Regions from separate parts of the Priestia sp. FSL R5-0597 genome, predicted to be linked through region 3. Evidence: riboswitches for the same ligand, from Rfam matches in the RefSeq annotation. Region 3 holds a riboswitch; each other region holds the start of a gene.

Evidence for each region. A riboswitch is a leader RNA that binds a small molecule or an ion and turns the genes downstream of it on or off. The one in region 3 is predicted to bind thiamine pyrophosphate.
Region 1: another riboswitch for thiamine pyrophosphate. It lies ahead of thiM (hydroxyethylthiazole kinase); the one in region 3 lies ahead of MKX72_RS04510 (acetylornithine deacetylase).
Region 2: another riboswitch for thiamine pyrophosphate. It lies ahead of tenA (thiaminase II); the one in region 3 lies ahead of MKX72_RS04510 (acetylornithine deacetylase).

The regions. Positions count from the first base shown of each region.
Region 1 is NZ_JBBOUZ010000001.1:2,115,617-2,125,480, reverse strand. Features, by position in the region: gene MKX72_RS10830 (helix-turn-helix transcriptional regulator) at 1-210, opposite strand, end outside; gene MKX72_RS10825 (hypothetical protein) at 364-984, shown strand; RNA gene ssrS (6S RNA) at 1,094-1,271, shown strand; gene MKX72_RS10815 (pyridoxamine 5'-phosphate oxidase family protein) at 1,419-1,847, shown strand; gene thiE (thiamine phosphate synthase) at 1,875-2,519, opposite strand; gene thiM (hydroxyethylthiazole kinase) at 2,533-3,339, opposite strand; TPP riboswitch at 3,415-3,523, opposite strand; gene MKX72_RS10800 (MFS transporter) at 3,699-4,916, opposite strand; gene MKX72_RS10795 (TetR/AcrR family transcriptional regulator) at 5,013-5,612, opposite strand; gene MKX72_RS10790 (GNAT family N-acetyltransferase) at 5,874-6,335, opposite strand; gene MKX72_RS10785 (hypothetical protein) at 6,509-7,015, shown strand; gene MKX72_RS10780 (UDP-N-acetylmuramoyl-L-alanyl-D-glutamate--2,6-diaminopimelate ligase) at 7,113-8,612, opposite strand; gene MKX72_RS10775 (DNA-3-methyladenine glycosylase) at 9,074-9,682, shown strand; gene MKX72_RS10770 (sugar phosphate isomerase/epimerase family protein) at 9,750-9,864, opposite strand, start outside.
Region 2 is NZ_JBBOUZ010000001.1:2,103,535-2,113,398, forward strand. Features, by position in the region: gene MKX72_RS10710 (SDR family NAD(P)-dependent oxidoreductase) at 63-842, shown strand; gene MKX72_RS10715 (ArsR/SmtB family transcription factor) at 855-1,157, shown strand; gene MKX72_RS10720 (aldehyde dehydrogenase) at 1,171-2,571, shown strand; gene tenA (thiaminase II) at 2,599-3,288, opposite strand; TPP riboswitch at 3,384-3,482, opposite strand; gene MKX72_RS10730 (TspO/MBR family protein) at 3,709-4,455, shown strand; gene MKX72_RS10735 (hypothetical protein) at 4,757-4,939, shown strand; gene MKX72_RS10740 (sodium-dependent transporter) at 5,116-6,450, shown strand; gene MKX72_RS10745 (cell wall hydrolase) at 6,480-7,055, opposite strand; gene MKX72_RS10750 (LacI family DNA-binding transcriptional regulator) at 7,306-8,337, shown strand; gene MKX72_RS10755 (ThuA domain-containing protein) at 8,427-9,152, shown strand; gene MKX72_RS10760 (Gfo/Idh/MocA family protein) at 9,185-9,864, shown strand, end outside.
Region 3 is NZ_JBBOUZ010000001.1:862,534-872,397, reverse strand. Features, by position in the region: gene MKX72_RS04520 (ABC transporter ATP-binding protein) at 1-749, opposite strand, end outside; gene tenA (thiaminase II) at 742-1,413, opposite strand; gene MKX72_RS04510 (acetylornithine deacetylase) at 1,419-2,696, opposite strand; TPP riboswitch at 2,811-2,913, opposite strand; gene MKX72_RS04505 (MupG family TIM beta-alpha barrel fold protein) at 3,136-4,146, opposite strand; gene MKX72_RS04500 (PTS transporter subunit EIIC) at 4,143-5,504, opposite strand; gene MKX72_RS04495 (MurR/RpiR family transcriptional regulator) at 5,594-6,448, opposite strand; gene murQ (N-acetylmuramic acid 6-phosphate etherase) at 6,461-7,366, opposite strand; gene MKX72_RS04485 (DUF6612 family protein) at 7,523-8,902, opposite strand; gene MKX72_RS04480 (FAS1-like dehydratase domain-containing protein) at 9,118-9,495, opposite strand; gene nei (endonuclease VIII) at 9,600-9,864, opposite strand, start outside.

The sequences.
Region 1 (9,864 bases), 1.3 Mb from region 3:
AACCGATTGAAGGATTTCACTGTCACGAAACAAACCGCATACTGCAACAGTGGTCGTCCACCCTGCTTCCGTGCGCCCTTTTTCAATTTGAACCAATGTTTTTTTTGAAATACCAATAACTTCAGCCATTCTGTCTTGTGAATAGTTTCTTTCTAAACGAATTAATCGTATTTTATCCGATACGGATTTAATCACTTCTTGTTTATCCATTTTTACAGCCCTTTCTTTCTATACACGCACATGTCTTTAGTGTAATATTACACCTAATTAAAGAAGAGTTTCAAGCGTTTCCCTTCATCACAAAACGGGGAAATATACTGAAATGGTTTTTGTATACTAAAACAATTAAAAGGAGTTGAGAATATGTACATCATTGTATGGACTATGCTTGTACTATACGCCTTTTTGCTAGCTCCGGGAGCAAGCGCCGCTGATGATATGCTGTTTAAAAACCTTGTCACAGGAAATTTTCAACAGGTAGATCCGCTCGTAGTTATGGTATTCTCTTTTTTAGGGCTTTTCCCAGTATTGTTCATGGTAATGATTTGTAAAAAAGATACGTACAAACTGCCTGGATGGCCATTTTCTCTCCTATCATTTGCGCTTGGAGCTTTTTCTCTTTTGTTCTATTATCATTGGAAAGGGCAAAAAGTTCGAACACGTTCGCGTATTCCTTCACGTTTCATTGCCATCATTTCTTCTCGTCTATGGATTGGACTATGCTTAGCACTCACGATTGCTGGTTACGTATACGGACTATCCATAGGTTCAATAAGAGCTTATGAAGATGCTTTTATGCAGTCACAGCTTGTTAGCGTGATGACCGCTGATTTTTTTGTTTTAACGTGGCTTTCTTATTCCGTTATGACAAAAGAAAAGATAGCATCCCGGCCTTACCTTCTCTTATGTTTCATTCCAGTTGCGGGCCCTTTTTTTATTTTGTTACGGCATAACCGCCAAGATGTTAGAGAAGAAAAACTTTAAATAAAAGTCTTGCGTTCCATTCATTATTCCGTTATAATCATTTCTTGTACGATGAAAGTTGATTAATTAGAAAACATTTATATATCGGCATTTTATTTACATTTGTTATACATACCTGCGCTGTGCGTATACTCATGTTGTCTTAAACCTTTGAGTGTTAAAAGGGAGCTCAAAATTTAGCTGCAGATAGCACGCCCTTCTTGGGACGCTAAACCCGGCTATGAGGGCACCCACCTAGTAGATCTGGGTATTTAAGACACTTAGGGTTACGGCAGTGCGGGCTTATTTTTTAGTTAGCTGTAGCTAGCTTTTTTTATTTTTTTATTTATTAGTTTACATAATTATTTTATTGTTAACTTATATTTTTTTTAGACATGTATGTTTTATTTATCTTCGATTGAGGAACATAAAAAGTAATAAAGGAGATGGATAAAATGAATGAACAAAAAATTGCTAAAAAAGTAAATGAAGTATTAGAAGGAAATCGTGTAGGAACATTAGCCACAGTTGTAAACAACAAACCCCACTCTCGCTATATGACATTTTTCAGCGATGAAGATGGTATCGCTCTTTACACACCAACAAATATCAATACACATAAGGCAGAAGAAATCGAAGCCAATCCGAACGTGCACGTACTATTAGGCTACAGCGGCGAAGGATATGGCGATCAATACTTAGAATTATCCGGGACAGCTGTTCTTCGTACCGGTGATCAATTAAAAGGACGTATATGGAACGATCACATGAAAGAATGGTTTGACGGTCCAAATGACCCTGAGTATGTTGTTCTGGAAATTACACCAAACGAAATTCGCTTTATGAATGAAGGCGAAGAAACTCCTCAAACCGTTCAGCTATAATAAAAAAGCGCACACTGTGCGCTTTTTTTATTTTCCTACCGCTTCTTTCAATTGAGCTGCTTTTTCTTTTGGAGACGCTGCTAAGCTAATCGCGGTAATAATAGAAACACCATCTGCACCTGCTTCTACTACTTGTTTGGCATTTTCAGGCGTGATGCCACCGATTCCTACAATTGGAAAGTCAATATTCTGGTTTCGCACTTCTTCAATTAATTTTGTACCTTGCACTGCTTTTGCGTCTTTTTTTGTAGAAGTAGGAAAAACAGGTCCCATTCCTACATAATCCGCTCCGTCTTTTATGGCTTGCTGCAGCTCTTGTATATTATGAACAGAGACGCCCACAATTCCTTTTCCTATTTTTTCTCGAACAATATGAGCTTTTTCATCTTCTTGTCCAATATGAACGCCATCCGCTTGTAAACGGATCGCTAAGTCAAGGTCATCATTCACAACAAAAGGAACGTTGTACTGCTGACAAATTTGCTGAAGTTCCTTCGCCAGCTGATATTTCGCTTCTCCTTTTAGTGCACCTTCGCCTTTTTCACGGAATTGAAACACGGTAACGCCGCCTTCAATTGCTTCTTTCAACACTTCTTTCGGATCTTTTGTACAGTTATTGCTGCCCATTATAAAATAAACTTGCAGCAGCTTTTTAATTTCTTCGTTTGTCATTTTCCCGCTCCTTTTAACGTTGATGTACTCTTGCATATGATTCAATATCCTGTCCAGATAAAAGATGAAGCTGATTTAACAGCTCAATTTGAAAGCTCCCCGGCCCTTCTTCACCTTTTTTCGCTGCGGCGATTTCACCTGCCACTCCGTAAAAACTTAAAGCAGCAACGCTTGCCTCGACATATTCTTTTTCTACAGCCGCGAAAGCTCCTATAATTGATGTCAGCAGACATCCAGTACCCGTCACCTTCGTAAATAACGGGTGACCGTTGTCTACTGTATACGTTGTGTTTCCATCGGTGATCACATCTTGTTTCCCCGTAATAACAATCACTGTATCTAATTTGTTCGCTGCTTTCTCAGCAAGTTCAATGACGTCTCCTTGCCCTTCTAATGAATCAACGCCTTTAATGAGCCATGACTCGCCTACTACATTCGCAACTTCAGCAGCGTTACCGCGAATAACGGCAATATTTAATTCTTCTACAAGCTGACGTGCCACTTCTGTACGAAACGGTGTCGCTCCGGCTCCTACAGGATCGAAAATAACCGGCACGCCGTTTTCATTTGCTGATTTTCCTGCTATTCTCATCGCTTCTACTTCTTGAGCCGTCAGTGTACCCATATTTAAGACAAGCGCTCCGGCGATTCGAGCCATGTCAGCCACTTCTTCCTTCGCATAAGCCATAACAGGTGACGCTCCTAGGGCAAGCAGTCCATTTGCTGTAAAATTGGTTACCACAACATTCGTAATATTATGAACAAGCGGACTTGTATCTCTTACTTTTTCTAATTGAGCTGAAATTTTACTAATATCCATGTTCTCTCACTCTTTTCATTTAGTTTTAACACTGCAAAAAAAAGACAAAAAAGCACCTTGCATGCGCAAAGTGCTTTGGTATGTACTCACATTCCCTGCGCTGGCATTATCCAACAGGTTCAAATGGTCAACAGGCGCCCCTGTACTCTCAGCCTGCCCCGCGCAAGCTCCCATACTATTCTTGTTACGTTTAAAGTTTACTATTAACCTTTTTTATTTGCAACCATTTCACTGTTTTGCCCATAAAATAAAGCTTCGCTATAGGCTGAGTGGTGTTGTAAATCTTACAGCTTTACTAAAAGCATCATTAAAAGACCTCCAGTAAACTACTGGAGGTCTTCTATCCCCTAAAAATTCTATCATTTCTCTTGAATCGCTTGATTTCTCACAGCTGTTTTTCGGTCCTTTCCTGCTCTTAAAGATAAAAGAAAACAAAGCAGCAGTACAAGTGCAGCTGATACGTACGGATAATTAATGTTTATATCAAAGAGAAAGCCTGCGACAACGGGTCCAATAATATTCCCAAGACTTGTATAAGCAGAATTTAGTCCGGCTACATACCCTTGGTCGTCTTGTGCCATCATCGACATTTGCGTGCTGATTGCCGGACGTAAAATATCTGTTGCTAAAAAGACGATAAATGTTACAACAATAATAAGCCAGTACGTGTGCACAAATAGCGTAAGTAAAACAAAAAGTCCCGTCATCATCAAGCAAAACGAAATCACTCTTTTTTCACCGAATTTATTTAAAATCCAGCCAAAAATCGTAACCTGCACAACAGCCCCTGCAATAGAGCCAAACGTAATAACAAACGCAATATCTTTTGGCGTAAAGCTAAATTTATGATCAACAAATAGTGAAAAGATCGTTTCATAATTGGATAATCCAAACGATGTCACAAAAACGATAATTAAACTTAAAAAATAAGGTTCTTTGTAGGAATTCATAAGCTGCAGTAGCAGCCGATCTTCTTTTGGATTCTCATTGTTTGAAACAGCATGACCTTGTACAGGACGAGACTCCGGCAAAACAAAAAGCGTAATCACTGCAGCCAAGCCTCCTGCTACTGCGGCCATGTAAAATGGCACGCGCATGCCGTATTCAGCTAAAAAGCCTCCAATACCGGGCCCGATAATAAATCCTGTTGTAATCGCTGCCGTCACATAGCCCATTCCTTTAGCGCGTTCTTTAGCAGACGTCACGTCCGCTGTATAGGCCATAACAGCAGGCATAATAAGCGCGGCCCCGACCCCACCTAGCATTCTGGATACAAATAATAAAAGAGGTGTACTCACTGAACCAAAGAACCATTCAGACAGGGCAAAAACAATCATTCCCGCTACAATAATTTTCTTTCTCCCTAACGAATCTGATAATCGCCCCGCCAAAGGCGAAAACAGAAATTGAGTTAGTGAAAACACCGCTACTAAAAGCCCCATCACGCTGCCGTTGATATGAAGCTCCGTCATATAGGTTGGCATAATTGGAATAACGAGACCGATTCCCGTAAAGATAATAAAAATATTTAGCATGAGCAGCAAAATCGCCGCCCGATTTCTTAACAATAATGACATATAAACCTCCTGATTACAAAAATACTGAACGTTCGGTCTATAAAAATACAAAATAATGAGGGATTACTCATTGCCGCAATAAGCATCCCCGCTTATTTAAGAAGACCTTGCTATAATTCCGTTTAAAAATACATCGATTGCTGAATGGTAAAGCTGCAGGGCATTTTCCGTACTCGTTTTTCGAGACATGCGGCTCATTCCAACAAACAACCCTTCTAAAATTACTGCAAGTTGCTCTGCATTTTTATGAGAAAACTCGCCTTCATCGATGCCCTGTTGCAAAAGTTCCCGGTTAAACTCCACGTGTCGTTTCACCATCTCATCAATTCGCTCTTCGATGTCGCTGCCCTTCTCCTCGTTGTTAAAAAACTCATCCGCAGCTTTCGTAAGAGGATGATTCAAATCATCTAAAATGATTTGCTCCGCTATTCCAAAAAGCTTATCTCTTGTTGTTTTGTAAAGAGACTCTCTTTCTTTCCAGTTTCGTTCCCACTCAAGATCCCATTCGTCTATTAAATAAAGAAAAAGCCCTTCTTTACTTTTAAAGTGATAATAAATATTCCCTTTACTGCTTCCCGTAGCTTCTACAATTTCCTCAATAGATGTAGCTTTATAGCCTTTTTGAGAAAACAATGCTTTAGCGGCATCTGCCACCTTTCTTTTGGTTTGTTCACTTTGAAGCTTTTTTTTATTCAAGCTATTTCCACCGCCCCGTACATTTATTATTTATACTGAACATTCGTTTTGTATTATCTGACACCTATACTACATAGGAAAAACCTTTTTGTCTAGTGAGAAAACCTAGTTTATACCTTTTTATATGAATCATGACCAAAACAAAGCCTCCTAAAAAGGCTTTGCCTAAAAAGCTTACTTGCTAACAGGATAAATGACAGCTGCTTGCCCGCACAGTTTGCATACAAATAAACAAATCATCTGCGCCTTCTTTCCTGTCTTTTACTCATTCAATTTCTTTGTCATAAACACACTGTATGGATCTTCTTTGTAGGTAGAAAACGGTTCGCACTCGTAAAATCCAAAACTGGCGTATAGCTTTCTAGCCGGTTCAAAAGCGGGTGCGGATCCTGTTTCTAAGCTTAAGCGTCGGTACCCTCGTTTTTGCGCTTCATTTATTATGTACTGCAGCAGCTCTCTAGCAATTCCTTTCCGCAAATGAGCGGTAGCTGTTCGCATCGATTTAATTTCTCCGTGGTGCTCATCTAACTCTTTTACAGCTCCGCACCCTGCTAGCTGACTTCCTTCCCACACGCTCCAAAACGTAATATTACGTTGTTTTAAACTTTCAATATCTAGAGCATGAATACTTTCAGGGGGGGAATGTAAGTTCATTCCTTGAAGGTGAGAACTTACTAGCTCAATAACTTCATTGTTCGTTAAGTGGTCTCTTTTTATTTTAATCATCTTCTCTTCCTTCCTGCTACTAAAGGGTGGTCAACTACAAACCAACTTATGAATACATTCACTGTCGACCTTTAAAAATCCTTTTATACACTCCCTTCTTTTTCTCCAGTTATTAAAAAAGACTTTGCCAAGCAGATGTTTCATACATTGTTAAACGGAGGTGAAATTCGTTGAAGAAAGTTTTATTTTGTCTTGTCCCTCTTTTGTTTTTATTATCCGCCTGCTTTAGTGATCCTGTTCAAGATGATTTAATCGATTATAACAATCAAGATTTAAAGAAAGCCGCTCAGCTTGAAAAAGAGGCGATTGACGCATACGATTCCGTTACAGGCGCTAACTACACAAGTGACGCTGTTATGTACGATACGATGACGAGTGAAGTCATTCCTACCTATCGTAAATTTGTTGACGAACTGGAAAACATCGATGTAGAAACCGACGATCTTCGAAAGGTTCATGAAGGCTATATAAAGGCTGCCAATACCCAGTATAATGCTTTTATTAAAATTGTCAGTGCTTTGGAAAAGCAGGACCGCAACCTTATTGCTGAGGCAAACGCTATGCTTGATGAAGCACGAAAAGGTATACGCGATTACAATGCAGCTATTAAAAAGCTGGCTAAAGAACATGATGTGAAAATTGAAGAACCAAAAACACAGCGCGAAAACAGCCTATAGTTCCCATGCAAAAAGAAGGTCTCTAAAAACAGTAAGAGACCTTCTTTCGTATGATGTTTCAATTTCTCCACGTTCGTTCAATAAATGAAAAAGAATATCAGGAAATATTGCTTAACGATGCATAATAAGAGGCAATAATTTCTTCATCTGAATGCGGAATTTCGTTTCCTTTTACAAGCTGAGCGCCGTTAATACAGCCGCTTGTAAGTAAAATAATATCATTCGCCTTTCCTAAAGAAAGCGACTTTAATACTCCTTCTGTTCGAGTAGGGGCGCGGTGAATATTGCTTGCGCTCGGATTCGAAAAACCTGTCATCACTTGATCTACAATTACGTTAGGATCATGATAACCTGGGTGATCAACCGTTACGATAATTTCATCAGCTTTTCCTTCAATGGTACGCGCCATTTTAGGCATTTTATTAAAATCTCGAATGCCGATCCCTGCAATCATGACAATCAGCTGGTTATACTCCATCTTTTTTACTTCTTCTACCAAACGCGTAAGGGCAACAGGCGTATGGGCATAGTCTAAAATCACTTTTTGGTTATTAGGACCTTCTATCACCTGAAATCGCCCTTCTGGACTTTCCAATTGAGGAAGCACGCTAATAATATCTTCAATGTGGTATTCAAAGTGAAGAGCTGTACCAATGGCCGCTAGCACGTTAGCAATGTTGTAATCACCATATACAGGCACTGCTACTTTGTATGACTGTCCTTTATAAAGTAAATCAAAGAAAGAGCCTCCTTCTTTGACGGTGATGTTTGTTGCTTGCAGAGTTGCCTCTTTGTTATTTAATAAACTATACGTGACTTTAGGTCCTTCAAATACCCTGCTTAAGTCTTTGCCCATGTCCTGATCATCTATATTAATAACGGCATGTTTGGCCTGTTGAAATAATTTCATCTTGCATTTTTTATAGTGCTCAAACGTTTTATGATACTCTAAATGTTCTTCCGATAAGTTTGTATGAATGGCTACATCAAAATAAATATTTTCTACTCGTTGCTGATCAATCGCAATCGAAGATACTTCCATCACTGCCGCTTCATCACCTCTTGTATACAAATCATAAAAAATTTTATGCAAGTCTACCGACTCAGGTGTTGTAGGCGTACTTTTTTTATAAACTAACTTCTGCTTTGATGACCAAATGCCGGTCGTTCCAATCGATCCTGTTGGCAATTTTAAAAGAGTTAAAAGCGACCTTACGTAAGCTGCTACGGTTGTTTTGCCATTTGTACCTGTAACGCCAATTGTCTCAATTTTTTCATCCGTATAATCAAAATACATTTTAGAAAAAGACGCCATTACTTTGCGAACGTCGTCAACAGCTAAAAACGTACAGTGAGAATACTGAGTGCTCAAAAGACGAAGCTCCTCGATGCTTGTCCCAAAGACTGCTACGGCTCCTCTAGCTATAGCTTCTTTAATATATTGATGTCCATCTTCATTTTCACCTTTTATACTAAAAAATACGGATCCGTCGTGAACTTGTTTTGAATGATATGTGAGATGGGTGATTGTTTGAGATGCAGGCCCAAAAATATGTTTAATTGATAAATTCGTTAATGTATCAAAGTGGATGTTCATAGCTATTCCTCACAGTGTATAAATTTTATTTTTAATATGTTCTAAAATCCCTTAAATAATCTTTGAAGGATATTTTTTCTTTATCTCCATTTATAAAGAGCTTTCTACAATTCAATCTTTTTATTTTGCTTTCATGTGTAGAACGAAAATAAAGAAAAGACGGATCACTATTTTTAAAAACTAAAAGCATGTAAAATATGGATGAACTGTGTATATCATACCAGTAGCAAAAGCGAAGTATTGTAGTAAAATATTCCCCCTACACGTGCAAAACGAAACCCTTCTTTAAAATAATTTCATAGAGTAAGTTGAATCATGATAAATACTTGAACGTGGGTAAGAAAGATTACTGTATGAATCAGTCCCTCCCTCCCTTTGCAAAATAACAAAGAAAACATCATAATAAAAGATGCGCAATAACAGCGTGAATGACTTTGCTTTGAAAGGATGGACTACAGCAAATGACGCGTTCTCTTTTAGCGATTGAACCACTTCCTCTTTCGTTTTATCAACAGCCTACGCTTGAACTAGCTCAGTCGCTGTTAGGATGTCTTCTTGTTCACGAAACGGCAGAAGGAGCTGCATCTGGTTTTATTGTAGAAACAGAGGCTTATAAAGGGCCTTTCGACCGAGCAGCTCATAGCTTTAACAACCGGCGCACAAAAAGAACAGAGGTAATGTTCGGTCCTCCTGGTCATGCCTATACGCATACAATGCATACACATTGTTTACTCAATGTTGTAAGCAGCGACATCGATTGTCCAGAAGGCGTCCTCATTCGAGCTATTGAGCCATTTAGCGGAAAAAATTTGATGAAAACTAGACGTCGAGGGATGGAAAATGAAATAAATTGGACAAACGGTCCTGGGAAACTAACAAAAGCACTAGGGGTTTCAATGGATTTGTACGGTCATGATTTAACCACCCCTCCTCTTTATATTGCTCGTGGCTTCACTCCTTCAGCGATTTCCGCCGGACCTCGCGTTGGCATTGATAATTCTGGTGAAGCGAAGGATTACCCTTGGCGCTTTTGGGTTACCAATCACCCGTTTGTATCGAAATTCAGGTGAACAAAAGGCAAATAATTTATCATCGAAAATAAAAGAAGCACCTCTTTTTAGAGATGCTTCTTTTTGCTTACGCCCACCACATTTGTGACGGAGTTTCTTCAATTAATACACTTTGTAAGTTTGTAACCGCGCGTTTAAATCCTTCTTCAATCGACATGATTGGATCTTCATGCTCAATGCTG
Region 2 (9,864 bases), 1.2 Mb from region 3:
ATCCTATAAGATAAGTTTAAATGTTTAAGTTCTTGAACATATAAACATAAGGAGTGAACACTATGTCACAGCATTATGCGCTCATCACCGGTGCGTCCGGAGGAATAGGTAAAGAGTTAGCTTATCAATTCGCAAAGGATGGCCATTCTTTAATTTTAGTTGCCAGAAGTGCTGATAAACTAACAGCGATTAGAGAGAATTTAAAATCTACTTATAATATTGACGTAATAACGGTTTTAAAGGATTTATCAAGAGAAGAAGAGATACAGTCACTGTATGAAGAACTTAAAAATAAAGAAATGCACGTTGATTATTTAGTGAACAATGCAGGTTTTGGACTATACGGTAAATTTATTGAAACAGCTTTAGATGAAGAGTTAAACATGATTGACTTAAATATCCGAGCATTAACTCATTTAACAAAATTATTTTTACCCGATATGGTCAAAAGAAATCACGGGAAAATTTTAAACATTGCGTCCGTTGCTGCATTTATGCCGGGTCCGCTTATGACGGTGTATTACGCAACAAAAGCGTACGTATTATCTTTCACAGAGGCCCTTGAAAATGAATTAAGAGGTACCAATGTAACGGTAAGTGCTCTATGCCCGGGTCCAACTAAAACGGGTTTTAGCGACCGGGCTCAGCTGAGCAATTCCAAGCTTTTTCAAAGCGGTGCAATGGATGTAGAAGCAGTTGCTAAAGCGGGCTATAAAAAATTTATGAAAGGGCAGACGGTTATCGTACCAGGAGTACAGTTTCGTCTCGCCACCTTCATCCCGCGCTTTGTACCAAGAAAGTGGCTTTCATCCGTTGTCCGCAGAACACAAGAAATTAAATAAAGGAGAATATTTATGAGTGAAAAAGCAGTGGAGTTATTTCGTGCCAGCATTCCTATTTTTCAGGCTCTAAGTGATTCAGCAAGACAAGATATTATTTTGCTGCTCGCGGAAAAAGAGCCTTTAACCGTTAATGAAATTGCAAACGAGTCTACTTTATCACGACCGGCAATTTCTCATCATTTAAAAATTTTACGTGATCAAAAGCTTGTGCAAATTGAGCAAAAAGGAACGCAGAGATATTATTCATTGGCTTTAAACGAGGCAGTTGAGCTATTAAAAAGCTTGCTTGCTACAGTTGAAGCTGAATGTTTATAGGGAGATGAAAGAGATGAACCACGAGCAATTCTATATCACAGATGAAACGGTCATTGAACATATTGTCTCTACACAAAAGCAGTATTTCTATGCACAAAAGACAAAGAGCATCAGCAGCCGCATTCAAGCGCTGAATAAGCTCAGAGACGCAGTAAAACAAAACGAGCAGAGAATTATGGATGCTTTAAAACAAGACTTGAATAAATCTGAAGTAGAGGCGTACACGTCGGAAATTGGGATTTTACTAGAGGAAATTCGGTTTACGCTTAAGCATTTAGCAAAATGGATGAAGCCTAAAAAAGTAAAAACCGCTTTAACACACGTGGGCTCTAAAGGGAAAATTGTGCCTGAACCGTATGGAGTCGCGTTAATTATTGCTCCGTGGAATTATCCGTTTCAATTAGCGCTGTCTCCTTTAGTAGGAGCGATTGCCGCTGGAAACACGGCGATTATAAAGCCTTCTGAATTAACGCCTAGCGTATCTCGGGTTATACAAGAATTACTAGCTGAGGCTTTTGATCCCGCATTTGTGACGGTGATTGAAGGCGCTGTAGACACGACGAGCCTGCTTTTAAAACAGCCCCACGATTATATTTTCTTTACGGGAAGTGTAAATGTAGGGAAAATTATTATGCAAGAAGCAGGGAAGCAGCTTATTCCCGTCACGCTGGAGCTAGGAGGAAAAAGTCCGTGCATTGTACATGAAGATGCAAACCTAGATCTTGCAGCGAAGCGAATTATGTTTGGCAAAGGAATGAATGCAGGCCAAACGTGCGTTGCTCCCGATTATTTGCTCGTGCATAAAAAGGTAAAAGCGCAGCTAGTGGAGAAACTTCGCGAAGCGATTTATCAATTTTACGGTAGTAATCCGCTTGAAAGTGAGCGCTACGGCCGTATTGTCAGTGAGCGCCATTTTATTCGGCTAGTTGAGTTTTTAAAAGACGGAAACGCTATAGTTGGAGGCGGGTATAATAAAAGTACGCTCACAATAGAACCTACGGTGTTAAGTGAAGTAAGCTGGACATCAGACGTTATGCAAGAAGAAATTTTTGGGCCTATTCTTCCTATGATTGAATACGAAACGCTAGACGAAGTTATTCATAAAGTTCAAGAAAAAGCTAAGCCGTTAGCTCTTTACTTGTTTACGGAAAGTGCAAATGTACAAAATGTCATAACGGAGCGTCTTTCATTTGGAGGAGGCTGTATAAATGATACGCTTATGCATATCGCTACGCCATATTTACCCTTTGGCGGAGTTGGAGAAAGCGGTACGGGCCAATATCATGGAAAAGACAGCTTTCAGACATTTTCTCATTTTAAAAGCATGCTGTCTCAAACAACGAAGTTTGATTTGTCATTCCGCTATCCTTCAGAGAAACAAAACTTGAAAATGATTAAAAAATTATTGAAATAAAAAGCCTCCTGATAGGAGGCTTTTTCGTTATTTTGAAAGTGAAAGCTGAGAAAGCGGCCATTTTTCTTGTGTATACGCCATTTCCCAAAATAAATACTCCAGCTCACAGCTTTTGATAAAGTGATCTTTCATACGATTACGTTCTTCTTCAGTCGCTTGTTCGGCGAGTTCATCAAGCTTGTTACAAAACCATTGTGTTGTGCCATTCATTTCTTCATTATTATAAAACTGAATCCATTCATAAAAAGGATGAGAAGGAGATGGATTTACTTGTTCTGTAATGCGCTGGCCAATTTCAACGTACGTCCACGGACATGGAAGAAGCACGGCAATGATTTCCGCTAAGCTGCCTGTATGCGCAACGCTTGTCATATGGTTAATGTAGTGGCTGGCCGTTGGTGAAAGAGCCTCAGTGTGGAGGTCTTCATAGCGTACGCCTGCTACTTCACAAAAATTATTATGAGGGTGTACTTCACTATGTAATACCGTAGAAATGCCGGCATTAAAGGCTTCCATTTCGGTACGCGTGCGGCATTTTGTTAAAGCAGCGCCGTAAATGCGGACAAATGCTGTTAAGTATTCGTAGTCTTGAGAAACGTAGTGAATAAGCGCCTCTTTTGGCACGTCTCCTTCAGCAATTCCTTTAATAAAAGGGTGGTTAAAAATGGCTTCGTAAATATAGTTTGCTTCTTGTCTTAATTGAGATGAAAATGACATCAAAATCCTCCTTTAATATGAGGAAGTCACAAACAAGCACATAAAGGAAATAAAAAACACTCCGTTTATAAACGGAGTGGCAAAGGACAGTACAAAACTGAACATTGCCACTTTCCTACGCTGGTATGAGCCAGATCAGGTTCAAAGGGATCAAGAAAACTTGTCTCAGCCGGTCGGCACCCCTAGTGGACTTCCTATTAGTCTATGTTTAACTTACCATATATTCTGAAAAATAGAAAGCGTTATGGAAAATTGTTCCCTAACGGTTTTTATCTCTTAAAGAGGTAGCTTCTTGAAGCTATTTTTAATCATTTTTGTTTAAAAATGCATATTTTTAGGGAAGAAGAGGTATTAATGAAGGGAAGAGCCGTTTTCGTCTCCGAAACATTCCCATATAAATAGAAGAAAGGAGAGAACAAAATGGCAAAATTTCGTTTGTATGCTGTATTAAATGCAGTAGGCTTGGCTATTACACTTCTTGTGAATTATTTAGCAAATGCGATTCCAATAGGAGGCAAAACAACGGCAGAGGCTTCTGCGCAAGTTCCTACGTTGTTTACACCAGCCGGTTATGCCTTTGCTATCTGGGGCGTTATTTATTTGTTATTAACCATTTGGGTTATACGCCAATTTTTTGCAAGAGAAGATCAAAAAGAAATATATGCACGTATAGGCATTTGGTTTTTTCTAAACTGTTTGTTAAATAGTGCGTGGATCTTTATTTTCCAAAACGATTACTATAAGTTATCCCTTTTAGTTATGCTCTTTATTTTAGGCACATTAATGATTGTATATTCCATTATTCAGCATTCTCGGATGACGACATGGTTTATGCGTCTGCCGATTTCGCTTTATCTTGGATGGATTTCTGTTGCGACTATTGTTAATGTATTTGTCGTATTTCAAGCAAATGGAATACAGCACTTGCTTGGCCTAAATGAATTAGCATGGACGATTATTATGCTGCTGGTAGGGGCTGCGCTGGGCATTATGTTTACATTAAAAAACCGAGACGCTGTTTATCCGCTTGTTTTTATTTGGGCTTATATTGCCATTGCGGTGAAACAAAGTGGAAATCAGCCAATTGTCATTACTGTTATCATCTCGATTGTTTTATTAGCAATTGCTATTATTGTGGGACTGATTAAACGCTATAGACGTTTTTAAAAAGAAGCTCTAGCTTTTGTAAGCTAGAGCTTTTTATGATGCTCTTTTGATTGTAAAAAAGCAGCTGTAAAAGCAATTAAGCTAATTAAAATACCAAAAGGAACAACAATTGGTACGAATGATAAAATAAATGTCATAAGCGTAACCTCCATGTTGCATCGGTGCATAATGAAAAATTCAACTTTTTAAATTGAAGTTCCGCTATTATAGTATGCTAGGCTTTATGTTTGGAGCCTATATGTTTAGAAATAAACGAAAAAGGCAACATACGTTACATATAGTTTATATAGGAGGAGTTAAAATGGAAACATATTTAGTGGCTTACACAGATAAAGACGATATGGAATATAAACAAGTGACGTGCGAGAGTTATGAAGATGCAGAGCGTACGGTTCTTCGTTTAGAGAGAGAAGGGCATATGCATATTGAAGAAATATCAAATCAAGAAGCCTACCGTGGAGACGAATCATCGTACAGAGAATAATTTTTGAATAGAAACATCAAACTCAAAATGAAGAGGCAGCTGCTTCTTCATTTTTTCTATTCTATATAGATATCGTTTTATAGAAAAAAGTAAAACGGGAATGATTTTCTTCTGCATTTATGGTACAGTACTAATCAGGTGAGTTTTGAGTTTAGAAGAGGAGAGAGTAACATTATATGAGTAAAGGAAATCAGTGGTCTTCACGCCTCGGTTTTATTTTAGCATCTGCTGGGGCAGCAATTGGTCTAGGAGCGATATGGAAATTTCCATACGTAACCGGAACCAGTGGCGGTGGAGCATTTTTTGCGTTGTTTATTTTATTTACAATTTTTATGGGATTGCCGCTTCTGTTGGCAGAATTTATCATTGGAAGACATACGGGAAAAGAAGCGATTAGTGCTTATAAGGCAATTGCTCCAAAATCCGCTTGGGTATGGATTGGCAGGCTGGGAGTACTAAGCTGTGTCGTTTTGCTTTCCTTTTACAGCGTCGTTGGCGGCTGGGTGATTTTATATACGATTATGAGTGTAACCGGTATGCTAAGCGGAAAAGAGTACGGCGCGTTGTTCAATGCCGTCATTAGCCAACCTTATGTAGTATTAGGTGCACAGGCGCTGTTTTTATTAATTACAGTGTTTGTTATTTCAAAAGGCGTACAAAAAGGAATAGAGCGTGCTAATAAATACATGATGCCGCTGTTATTTATCTGTTTTATCATTATCGTGGTTCGCTCTTTAACATTAGACGGAGCTATGGACGGAGTAAAGTTCTTTTTAAAACCGGATTTTTCAGCCATTACAGGGTCATCTGTTCTCTATGCGCTCGGTCAGTCGTTTTTCTCGCTTTGCGTAGGATTATCCTGCATGGTGACATATAGCTCTTATTTAGGGAAAAAAGTAAGCTTGACGCGTTCAGCTGGCACCATTGCTATTTTGAACTTGTTTGTTTCGCTGCTTGCAGGCTTGGCTATTTTTCCAGCTGTTTTTTCATTCGGATTAAAGCCAACCGAAGGACCTGGACTTTTGTTTGTGGTCTTGCCAACAGTATTTGAGAAAATGCCGTTTGGCACCGTCTTTTTAGCACTGTTTTTAATTTTATTTCTATTTGCTACGCTTACGTCTGCTTTTTCACTGCTGGAAATTATCGTAGCTGCTTTAACCAAAGACGATCAGACAAAACGAACTCGCTACGCTTCTTTAGCAGGGATTCTTGTGTTTGTAGTAGGTATCCCGTCAGCGCTTTCGTTTGGTGTACTAAAACATGTCTCACTTTTTGGCAGAAGTATATTTGACGTAGCTGACTTTTTTGTGAGCAATTTAATGCTGCCTCTTGGAAGTTTAGCCATTGCAATTTTTGTGACATTTAAAATGAAAAAAGAAGCCGTGTATGAAGAGTTTATTTCAGGAAGTACAAAAGGCGCTAAATTATTCAACGCATGGTTCTTTCTAGTTAAATATGTATTACCTATTATTATTATAGCTGTTCTGTTAAGCTTACTTGTTGCATATTAAAAAAAGCACTCATCTGAGTGCTTTTTTGTTTATTTTGCAAAAACGTGATTTCCGATTGTAATCGTAACCTGTTTTTGACGAAGCCATTGATCGCTTGTTTTATCTGGGTTAAAGAAGAATAACGAACCTTTTCCTTGACCTCTAAACGCTAGTGCTTCATTTACAGCTTTTTTTGCTTCAGCATCCGCTGCTTTATTAATTTCACCGTTTTGTACAGGTGTAAACTGTGTACCTTGATAGATGACATCATGAATAGAGTTTGGGAAAGAATCGCTATCCACGCGGTTTAAAACGACTGTTGCTACAGCTACTTTGCCAGCGTAAGGTTCACCTTTTGCTTCAGCTTGTACAAGGCGAGCTAACAATTCTTTATCGCTTTCGCTAATAGAGTTAGGGATTGTTAATGTTTCATTTGCATTAATAGAGTCGGTAGATTTGTGATTCGCTTCTTTTAACTGTTTAACCGTAACGCCGTATTCAGCGCCAATCTTGTAAAGAGTCTCTCCGGCTTTTACGCGATGGGTTGTTTCAGCGGCATTTGCCCCGTGACTCATGCCGAACATAGGAACTGCTAGTGCTCCAATAATTGCTAGTTTCTTAAACATAAAGTAAGTACCTCCTGAAATCCTTTTGAACGCCCCTTTTATCACGGATCGGTGCGTGCTGTGCACCGAACTTTATATGTACGTTTCAAAGATTAACAGGTGTCAATACATCTTGTCACTGCTTAAAACATACCAATCTAGGAAGATATTATAATAGTTAACAGATAATTTGAAAAATACGTTGACTGACAATAAAGGAGTGAATTATAATGAACGAGTAAATAGTTAACCGTTTAACTGGAGAGATTTTATGGGAGAAAAGATAACGATTCGTGATGTAGCAAAGCATGCAGGGGTGTCTGCAGCTTCAGTATCTTACGTCTTAAACGGAATTAACAAAGTATCCGATGAAACAAAAGAGCGAATTTTAACAGCGGTAAAAGAATTAAACTACGAACCAAATTTAACCGCCGTTAGTCTTTCGAAACAAAAGTCAAATATGATTGGCGTGATGTTCCCGCTTACAGATGATTCACTTTCTACTATATTTAAAGATAACCATTATTACAGTGAAATGATTAGTGGAATTGAATATGTAATCCGTAAGCATGGTTATGATCTAGTCATATCTGGAGTGAGTAGCCCAGCTGATTGCCTAAAATGGATTCGAACGAGAAATATTGATGGTCTTCTGTTTTTAGGAGCCTTCCCGCATCGATTGTATGAGAAAATGAAAGCGTTATCGAATCCGATTGTGCTAGTTGATACATACGAAAGGTACGAACGTGATTATCATCATATTTCTGTAGACGATGAGTATGGAGGATATCTCGCTACAACACATTTAGTGAGTTTAGGGCATAAAGAAATCGCCTTTGTTGCTCATCACCTCGTCAATAGTCCAGTGGATAAAAAGAGGTATATAGGCTACGAGAAAGCATTAAAAGAAGCGGGCATTACACCATCAAAGACGTTTGTTTTTGAAGTGAACGAAAGTTCCTTTGATAACGGTTACAATTTAGGGAGCAAGCTGCTGCAAGATCATAAGGATATTCGGGCGGTTTTTGCATCCTCTGATACGCTGGCGCTTGGAATTATGAAAGCACTGCAAGAAAAGGGGAAAAGAATTCCGCAAGACTATTCAATCGTAGGGTTTGACGACATCACGTTTAGCAGCTATGCATCTCCAAGTCTAACAACCATTCGTCAAGATGTATTTAACAAAGGAGTCGTCGCCGCGACGTCTGTTATTCAAGCAATCGAACACCGTTTCAGCACGCTGCAGCATGTAAAATTATCGGTTGAACTTGTTATTCGAGATTCGACTGCTAAGCGCGAGTGAACCACAGTAAGTTAACCGGTTAACCAAAGTTTAGCATTGATAAAAAAAGGGGATATAAGTTAGCATTCACAAAAAAAGGGGATATGAAAATGATTAATGTTACAGTATGGAACGAAAATCGTCATGAACAGAAAAATCCGGTTGTAAGAGAAATTTACTCTGAAGGCATTCACGGTGCCATCGCTTCTTTCTTAGAAGAAGGAGGATTTCGTACGCACACAGCAACATTAGACGAAGTAGAACACGGGTTGACTGAAGAAGTATTAAATCAAACGGATGTTTTAGTATGGTGGGGTCATTTAGCACATGACGAAGTAAAAGATGACATCGTTGAGAAAGTAAAGCAGCGCGTGCTAGACGGTATGGGGCTTATTGTCTTACACTCAGGTCACTTTTCCAAGATCTTTAAAACGTTAATGGGCACAAGCTGCGACTTAAAATGGCGTGAAGCAGATGAAAAAGAGCGCTTGTGGGTAGTAGAACCGAGCCATCCGATTGTGGAAGGTATTGGTGAATTTATCGAGCTTGAGCGCGAAGAAATGTACGGAGAGCACTTTGATATTCCAGCACCTGATGAACTGATTTTCACGAGCTGGTTTGAAGGCGGAGAAATTTTCAGAAGCGGCTGCACGTACAAACGCGGAAACGGAAAAGTATTTTATTTCAGACCTGGACATGAAACATATCCAACATACCATAACAAAGACATTCAGCGTGTCATTATGAATGCTATTAAATGGGCGAAGCCGGCAGAGAGAAAACGTCCTGTTTACGGCAATGCGCAACCGCTTGAATCAATCGCTGTTAAAAACTAATGAATAATGCTTAAGCAAAGGGGATAGGAAAGATGGCAAAAGTAAAAATTGGCGTTATTGGGTGCGGAAGCATTGCGCAACACCGTCACTTACCAGAATATAAGATGAATGAACAAGTAGAATTAGTAGCCGTTTGCGATATAAACACAGAACGTGCAAACAGCGTAGCACAGCAGTACGGTGTAAAAGCGTACACAAACTATGAAGAACTTTTAGCAAGCGGTACAGTGGAAGCAGTGAGCGTATGTACGCCCAATTATCTTCATGCGCCTATTTCGGTTGCAGCGTTAAACAGCGGAGTTCATGTTCTGTGTGAAAAGCCGATGGCAACATCAGAAGAAGAAGCGAAAGCGATGATTGAAGCAGCAAAAACAAACGGTAAAAAACTAATGATCGGACATAATCAGCGCTTTGTAGCTTCTCATCAAAAAGCTCGTGAACTTATTGAAAAAGGGGAAATCGGTAAAATTTATAGTTTCCGTACGGCTTTTGGCCACGGTGGTCCTGAAGGCTGGAGCGTGGACGGAAAAGAAAGCTGGTTCTTCAAAAAAGACGAAGCGTTTATTGGTGCTATGGGGGATTTAGGCGTTCATAAAACCGATATGCTCCGCTACATATTAAATGAAGAAATTGTAGAAGTCGGTGCATTCGTGGAAAGCAATGCAAAAGACTTTGCAAATGTAGACGACAATGCTGTGTGCGTATTAAAAAC
Region 3 (9,864 bases):
GATCTTAGCTGTTCAATTAAATAATCTTTCACATCAAGCACTCGCTGTTGATTCAGATCTTTTTGCGTTCGAGGTCTGCTAAGCGGCACTTGAATTTCTTCAAGACAACTTACTGGCTTGTCTGAAAAGATAAAAATGCGATCTGATAAAAAAAGCGCTTCATTGACGTCATGAGTGATAAATAAGATGCTATGCTTACGCTTTTGCCATTGGTCAAGCAGCCATTCCTGCATCGATAAACGTGTGATTGCATCAAGTGCACTAAAAGGCTCATCTAAAAGCAGCACGTTAGAACCGCTTAATACCGTCCGAAGAAAAGAAACGCGCTGCTTCATCCCTCCGGATAAATCACTTGGAAAACGGTTTTCATACCCTTTTAGGCCAAACTCTTCAAGCAGCTGAGACACTTGCTTATGAGCACTTGCTTTTGATACATTGTGAAGCTCAAGAGGCAGTGCTGCATTGTCTAGAATCGTACGCCACGGAAGCAGCAAATCTTGCTGCGGCATATAGCCTACTTTTCCTAGTCGCTTTTCATAAGACTTTCCGTTAATCACGATATCGCCTTCACTCTGCTGTTCAAGACCTGTAATGAGACGAAACAACGTACTTTTCCCAGAGCCGCTCGCTCCAACGATACTGACAAACTCGCCTTCTTTCACGTCTAAGTTTAATGATTTTAAAATCGCTTGATCACCGTTCTTGTACGTAAAACTGACGTTTTGAAAAGATAACACAGACCTATTCATGAATTGGCCACATCGCTTCGTTATAAGCCATATCCCAGAACATATACTCAAAACGCGTCGTATTCAAGAAAATTTCTTCAAGCTTTTCTAATTCCACTTCTGATTTATCTTCAGTAAGTGAGTCAAATAAATTGATACACCATGTCGCCAGTTCTCCAAATTCTTCTGAGCTGTACATTTCAATCCACTCACGGTAAAACTCATTGTTAGCTCCAGGCTTTTCACTAAGTTCTTTTCCTATTTCCCAGTAGCTCCACATACAAGGCAAAAGAGCGGCTACTAATTCAGCTAATGTTCCACTTTGACCAACGTGCAGCATATAGTGCGTGTATGCAAGCGTTGTAGGAGATGGCTGCGCTTTTTCTAATTCTTTTTCGCTGATTTCAAATTTCTTGGCATACTCACGGTGCAGACTCATTTCTTCGTTTAATGTAGAATCTAAAAGGGCTGCAAATTTCCCCATCGTTTGAAGATCGGTAGCTTTCATGGCTCCAATCGCAAATAATTTGGCATAATCAATTAGGTAAAGGTAATCTTGAATCATGTAGAAGCGAAACTTCTCCTTTTCAAGCGTTCCATCTCCCATCCCCTGTACGAAGGGATGATTATGATTTTGACGCCAAATAGGCTGCAGCTTTTCGTATAATCGTTCACTAAATTTCATGATGATCACTCCTTATGCGTATGCAGCCACGTATAAATGAACTGCACTATCACTTTTGTATATTGAACAAGCTGATTAATATCTAATTGTTCGTTCACAGCATGTGCATTTGCTAAATTTCCCGGACCGTAAATAGCGGCGGGAATTCCCGCATCAGCTAGCCATCCCCCGTCTGTTACGCTAGTTGACACATCAATTGGAGGCTTTTTACCTTCCATTTGTTCATGAGTATTTGCAAGCAGCTGCACTCCTGCATGATTTTCATCAATTTCTAATGACGGAAAGATTTCTCCTCTGTCTTCAATCATTGATGTGCCTCCCCATTCAAAGGTTGGCAGATTATCTTTTAACCATGGATCTGCTTTTGCAATAGCTATAATATATTCTTCCACTTCTTTTGATACTTGGTCGTACGATTCATTAGGATAATAGTGAACGGTGATCCACAGCCTGCATTCATCTGCAATAAAAGCAGCATGTCTTCCGCCTTCGATTACTGCTGGATTAATCGTATTTGTCCCTGGCAAAAATCCTGGATAGCTCTTTGTAACAGCCCAGTGACGCTCCAATTCTTGTAGCCCTCCGATCACTTTTGCCATCTTTTCAATAGCGCTTGCGGCTAACAGCCCTCCTCCAGCATGAATCATACTTCGGCGTGTACCGTCATGATAGGTTTTACTGCTTTTTATCGTAATCCATCCCGTGATCACTCCGCCTTGACCTTGAATATGTAAATCACTTGTATCGACTACAAGCGCAAAATCAGCTGTATACCCTTTCTGACAGCATTGCAGCGTACCTGCCTCTCCTACTTCTTCTCCTACAACGGATTCAAAAATCAAGTCTCCTGGCAGCTCGATTCCTGCTTCTGTTAAAAGCTGAACTGCAAATAATGCTCCCGCCAAACCGCCTTTCATATCAGCAACTCCGCGTCCAATTATCATATTGTCTTTCACAACAGCTTCAAACGGATTGGTTTCCCAATTTTCATTTTCTTGTACCTCAGCAACATCCATATGGCCGTTAATAATCAAGCTTTGATAGTCAGCCGATTTTTGTCCTTTTAACGTTCCCACTACGATAGGGTCGTTAGAATATAAGTCCCACATATCAATGGAAAAACCGCAGTTTTTAAGAAAATCCGCTACGTACAGCTGCGCTTCATGAGAATTTCGTGCAGGAGGCGCTAGCGTTTTATACGAAACAAGCGTTGTTAATAACTGGATTAACTCTCCTTTGCGCTCCTCTACCTGTTTGACAAGCAAATCAATTGTTTCTTTCATGTATGACACCTTCCTTTACGCATAAAAAAACACTTCTTTCGCAGGAAAGAAGTGTTTTTGTTTATGTACACAAAATTATTATAACGAGTTCGTAAGGAAATCCCATACAAAACATCCATTACAATACCTCTTTCCTACGCTAGTATTACCTAGTTCAGGTTATAAGGGTTAAGACTTATCGTCTCTCTCAGCTTCGAAAGCACCCCTAGTGGTGTTGTATCTCTATGAAATTAATCTATTATCATATGTTTACCTGTAATAGTTTTATCATAGTAAAGCGTTTTATTCAATAGAAAGGTTCATGATATGGTAATGAAAATAGTTTCCTTTTTAGTAGTAAAAGAAAAAGCACACACCTTTTTCATGCAGTGTGTGCTCTTTCTTTTTGTGACATTACTAGTTAGCTATTGGCTTCTTTAAAAATACACCGTTTTTTCCTTCAGACAGTAATAAGCTCAAGCTTTTGCCCCGGTCTCACTAATGAAAGCAGCTCATGATCTTCTTCTATTACATACCCAATCACATTCACATTAGCATTTGCAGACAAATTCCTTTTAGCTATTTGAACCTCTCCTCTGTAACGTCCGTAGCCATCATTGTCCATTGTAATTGCTCCGATTCTGCGTTCTACTGTATGAAATGGCAGCACTGGTTTTACAGATCGTGTATCAACCAAACGCAGAACGTCTCTTGATACATCCGGACGCACGCTGTACGTTCCCTGTATATGAGGTGAACGAATGCGTAGCGGAATAATGCGGTTTTCTTGATATTGAACTAAACGTTTTAATAAATTTGAACTGGCGTATGGATCTCCAATATAAACCTCCGTTACTCCGCATCCGTATAAATCTACTGCAGAGGTAAAAGGACATTTATTACGGTCTTTTTCTCTAGTAGGAAGTCCTTGATAAATAGGTCCTCTCTTTTCGCCTTCCCCGGGAATATAAGCACAAACTGGAATACGAAGTTCATTAAATAAATCTGTTTGCTGTTGAAAAAACGTTTCTTCAAGCCCTGTTTCAGGCCGCGGATAAAAATTATGCCAAGCAAGCAGCTGATGATGATGAAGGCCTGCAGATAATAGCGCTTCTATTTCTAGTTTTGACACTGTACTTGCATTAAGGGCAATATAAAACTCATCCGCAAGTAAAATCGTTTCTTCTACGCTAAAGCCATCGTCTAGTCTAATACCTGATACGCCAAGTGAAGATAGAGTCATAAGGCTTTCGATACCTAAATGAACCGGTGTATGCTTAGATACATCTGCATACACGCTTATTCCACAATCTCTAGCCACATGAAGCAATTCTTTTGCCCGTTCAGCCAAATCTCCTTTTTCCTCTGGAATGTGAAGTGAAGTGAATGCGCGTGTAACGCCGCATTCACTCGCTTCTACTAATCTTTGTTTGGCATCTCTATCGTTCAAATAAAATGAAATGCCAATCATTCAAACTCCCTCGCCATTTCATCGTTAAATCCAAAGAAATAGGTACAAATAAAGCCTGCTGCGTAAGCAATAACTAATCCAAGTAAATAAAGAAGAATTTGATGCGCATGAACTAAAAACGTAAGCGGCAAACCCGATACTCCCACTGCTACAGTTGCAATATGGAAGTGCGCCTGAAACGCTCCGCCGATTCCAGCTCCAAGACAAGCGGTTAAAAATGGACGCCCTAAAGGAAGTGTGACTCCAAAAATAAGCGGCTCTCCGATTCCCAGCAGCCCTGAAGGAAGTGCGCCTCCAATTGCTCGCTTTAAGCGTTTTTTCTTTGTTTTGATATAAATAGCAAAAGCTGCACCAACCTGACCGGCTCCGCCCATTGCTAGTATAGGAAGAAGCGGATCATCTCCAATCGAATTAATAAGCTCTAAATGGACCGGAGTAAGACCTTGATGCAGTCCTGTAATAACGAGCGGCAAAAACGTTGCCCCTAAAACAAAGCCTGCTACAACTCCTCCAACCTCTAAAACTCCTAAAAGACCTTTTGTGATTCCATCTGAAATGAAGCCGCCGATTGGCATGAATACCACATACGTAATAATTCCTGTAATTAACACCGTAACGGTTGGTGTAATAATAATATCCAGTGACTGTGGGACAAATTTACGTACTCGTTTTTCTAACACGGCCATAAAGATTGCTGCAAGCAGCACTCCTATTAAGCCCCCACGCCCCGGCAAAAGTGCTTCACCAAAAAGTTTAATATCAGCTACGGCAGGATTAATGACTAAAATGCCCGCTAAGCCTCCTAGAGCTGGCGAACCACCAAATTCTTTTGCTGCATTAATACCTACTAAAATACCCAGATAGGCAAATAAACCGCTTCCGATAACGGTTAAAAGAATAGCAATCTGTGAATCTGCCGGAAGCCACTTCGCCTGCACAGCTGCTTTTGTCACTCCGGTAATAAGTCCAGATGCTACAAGAGCAGGTATCAACGGAATAAAAATACTTGCAATTCGGCGAAGCAACAGCTTAAACGGAGTTGCATTTTTTTCTTTCAGCTCCGATTTCCGCTGTGCTGCACGATCTTCTAAGTTAATACCGCCGGATTCATCAATTAACTTTCCAAATTCTTCTGTTACTTTGTTCACTTTGCCCGGCCCAATAATGATTTGCAGCGTTTCTTCTTCCACTAATCCGAGCACGCCTTCAAGTTTTCGTATATCTGCCTTTTTAACAATTGAATCATCTTTTATAGTCACACGCAGCCGCGTCATACAATGCGTATACGCTTCAATATTAGATGCTCCCCCAAGCATCTCCAAAACAGCCTTTGCTAATTGATGATTATCTAAAGACATGTTAATCCCCCTTTGTATTTTCCTCTTAGATGGATACGCCACTGAGGAAACAGACCACAAAATCCCCTTTTTGTAATCGTTTTCTTTTTTTATTTCTTATCTTTCAAAAACTGAATGGCATCTCTTGTTTTGTCAATATACTCAATCGTCTGGTCGTACTGCTGCGCTGCAATACTTAAAAATAAAACATCAATCACATAAAGCTGGGCTAAACGAGACGATGTTGCTGCGCTTCGAAACGGCGCTTCTTGAGAATAAGACGTATACAAACAAATATCTGCTAAAGACGAAACGGTAGACTGTCCGTACTTAGTTAAGCTAATCGTCTTTACTCCGCGATTTTTAGCTAAAGATAAGACGTTGCTTACTTCAGGAGTCTCTCCTGAAAAAGAAATACCCACAACTACATCGTCTTTACTTGCATTTGCGATGAGTGTAGCTGCTAAATGGCTATCCGCAAAAGCCGTCGCATTTTTATTAATTCGAAGAAATTTTTGCTGCGCATCTATAGCAATAATATGTGAAGCACCAATTCCGAAAAAATGAATGTTTTTTGCTCCAATCAGCGCCAAAACAGCCCGCTCTACTTCTTTATAATTCACAAGCTCAGCCGTATCACTTAGACTTTGAATGCTGTTGCTTGCCGTTTTTTTGACAATAGATTGAATTGTTTCATTTGTTTCAATATCACGGTATCCTTGTTCTGTATCTTTAGCTAAATCACCGGCTACTCTAACCTTTAATTCTTGAAAGCCGCTAACCCCGATAGATTTACACAAACGAATAACAGCAGCACTGCTCGCATTCGCTAGTCTTCCTAGTTCCCCAGCCGTACTGTTTACCACAGTATGCGGGTTGTTTAAAATATATTCAGCAATTTTCCGCTCCGAATCTGGAAGCTTAGCCACCGTGTTTTTAATCATTGTTAATCCGCCTGTTGACATCGTTTCTCTCCTTTATACGTAATGTTCAATCGCTTTTCTCACATACCCCCCCGCATTATTCAGTAACATCTTTGCGGTGTCGTAATTTTCATTTGTTTTGATCATCACCACTGCTGTTTTTACCTCATTATTTGCTTCTTCAAGCGTTTGACTTGCTCGCTCGTAAGAAACACCTGTAATTTTACAAATAATACCTATCGCTCGTTCCTTAAGCTTTTCATTACTCACATGAACATCTATCATTAAATTTTCATATGCTTTTCCTACTTTAATCATAGCCGCGGTAGAAATCATGTTGAGAATCATTTTATGAGCGCTTGCTGCTTTTAACCTTGTGGAACCTGTTAGCACTTCTGGACCTACTACTACCTCGATGCTATGATCTGCTTCTTTTCCAATAAGTGAATTACCATTGCAAGACAGCGCCACTGTTTTAGCTTTTACAGATTTTGCATATTTCAATGCACCAATCACATAAGGCGTACGTCCGCTTGCAGCAATTCCAATGACTGTGTCTCGTTCATTTAAATGTATTTTTTGTAAATCTGCTGCTCCCAATTCTTCTTTATCTTCTGCACCTTCAACTGCTTTCACAAATGCTTTTTCTCCTCCAGCCATCAGTCCCTGTACCTGATTGGGATTGGTACTGAAAGTAGGCGGGCATTCAACAGCATCCAATACTCCCAGCCGTCCGCTTGTTCCTGCTCCGACATAAATAAGCCGCCCTTCCTTTTGAAACGATTCGCTTACAAACTCAACTGCTACCTCTACGTCTGGAAGTACCTCTTGCACAGCCAGCGCCACTTTTTGATCTTCTTTATTCATTACGTTTAAAATTTCTTTTGTACTAGCCGTATCTATCTTCATGGTCTGCTCGTTTTGAGACTCTGTTGTTAATAACGTAAGCTGTTCATTCATCTTTTCGGCTCCTTTTTCATCATGTAGTGAAGTTATGGTTATTATAATTCGTTTAAAATATAATTTCAATAATTTATTTTATTTTTTGAAATTATATTTTAAAACAACATAAAAAAAGATTTCAGGCATATAGCTGAAATCCTTTTTTATGTCTATTTATGATTGTTGAGCAAATGTTAACAGATACTCATCTTGCATTAAAACTTCGTAATCTTTTTCACCATTTCTTACGACGTGTACAGGGACTGTTTTTGCCGGAAGTAATTCAACTGGCTCACGATAGCGTTTTGCTACTCCGTCAATAAGTTCGTTTACTAACTGCTCGTTACTCAGCTCACCCGCCTGATATTTTTCTGCAAGTGGTGTCATGACTTCCGCTAATACACTTGCATCGTTAAATCCTTGAATTTCGACTTGTACGACGTACGCACCATCTTCAGCACTATACGCTGCATCTTTAATAGTATATTTTGTAGATGAAAGAGCTTTTAGAAAAGCGCTGCTTACTTCGTTTAACTGCTCATCGGTTATATTTGAGCTCAATGATGATAAAGCCCCTTTAAAATTCGTTTCAAAAAACTCTACAAACGAACTCTTTTGGAACTCCCCTTTTTCTTTTACCTGTTTCTTATCTTGCTGATTCGGATGTTTAGCAACAAATTGATCTGTATTTTGATAAACAGTGGCTTGAATTAAAGCATCCACGTATTGTCCCGCTTCCTTGGCATAGGCAGCCTGCTTTTCTTTACTTGGCGTTTCGGTGCTGCTACCATTAGAAGCAGCAGCGGCTTTTGCTTCCACTTTTGGTTTTGTTACATTGTCTAATTGGTTATATGTATACGTATACGTTTGCTTAGACTTTGAGTTTTCTGTTTTTCCGTCTACTTTAACTGAATACGACTGATTTTTTACTACTTTCTTTATTTGCTTCGTTTCTTTATCAATTGTCACAATAAGCGAAAAATCTTTTCCTTTAATTTGGTCAAGGTCTACAGCAGTATCGCTGCCTTGATTTGTTATTTTATAATAAGCTTTAGCATCACCTGCTACAATTTTTTGCTTTTTGTCTTTGTCTCCGTTAAATGTTAATACATACTCTTTGCCTTTTTCGGTGACGTCAAATTCATTTGGAAGATTTTTATCATATTTTTGGTAGTAGCGTATTGGATTTTGTTGAAGCTCCCTAGCGTTATTAATTAAAGCCTTAACGTACTTTTTTTCTTCTCCCTGTACTTTTGTGCTTTCTTCTCCAGCCACAGCTAACGTTTCATCACCGTCATGATACATCTTCAATTCTTCGCCGTTCATTTTTGTGTTAATGTAACCTGCTTTACTTTTAAAATCAAACTCTTGTACTCCGTTGACTTTGTAATCAGACGATCCTTCTTCTTTCCCATTGACTTTCACTTGAACATTTTTCACCTTTTCTTGTGCTTCTTTCACGTCACCCGTTAATTCCTCTGAAGACGGCATCCCACATGCCGAAAGCAATAGAGCGAATGATAGTGCTAAGCCGGTATTCATTATTTTTTTCATCTAAGAAACTCCTTTTTAAATATTTTTCCAAAAATAAGAATCTATGTACTTAGTAAATACACATTTTTACCATTTGTGAAACTCAACTTTACTAAATTACCATATTTACATTTAAATGGTAACCAACAAAAGAAGGAAATTGAACAATAAAAAAGTCACGAATCCGTGACTTTTTTAACAACCTTCATAACTTATTTTTTGTTAGCGCCTTCATTTCAATCTCTTATAATTCCATTACTTGTCCCTATCAGTACTTCTTTACCTTGTTGATTTCGATACACTGATTTGATTTTCACTTTTTGAAAACCATCTGCTTTTTCTACTTCAGTTAATATACATTCACAGGTAACTGTATCTCCTGCAAAAACTGGACGAAGAAATTCACTCACCATTTCTCTTGCAATGTAGTTTAAGTCTCCCCCTATCTTTGTCCCAATACTAGCAGTCATAAGCCCATGTACCATTAGCCGCCCTTTTTCGTCACGTTCTATATGATGTTTGCCCCGGTCTCCAGTCATCTCCGCAAACTGCATGATTTCTTCCTCTTGAAACGTTCTTTGCCACGTAAATGTATCTCCTGCTTTACATTCCATCTTATCCCTCCCCTTAAGATTATGACTTTATTTTTTAACTATATCACAAAAATGAACAGTCATTCATTTTCACATCAAAAAAATAGCAGAATAAATATATCCTGCTATTTCTGACAAGTAGGACAGTAATAAAGCCTTCTAGAAGCAGCTTGGACTTTTAGAATAGGCGTGCCGTCAATTCGACAAGCTTCTCCTTCACGGTTAAAAACCCAGTGGCGGTATGCAGAGCGCTTTTGCCCTTTCTTTTTTAACGATTCAGCAAGCTTTACATCATTTGTAATGCCACCTGTTTTATAGGACTGTTTTACAAGAGAAATGGTTGCTTCAGCTGCCTTTTTAAGCTGTTCTTCCGTGCAGTCTATGGGACGA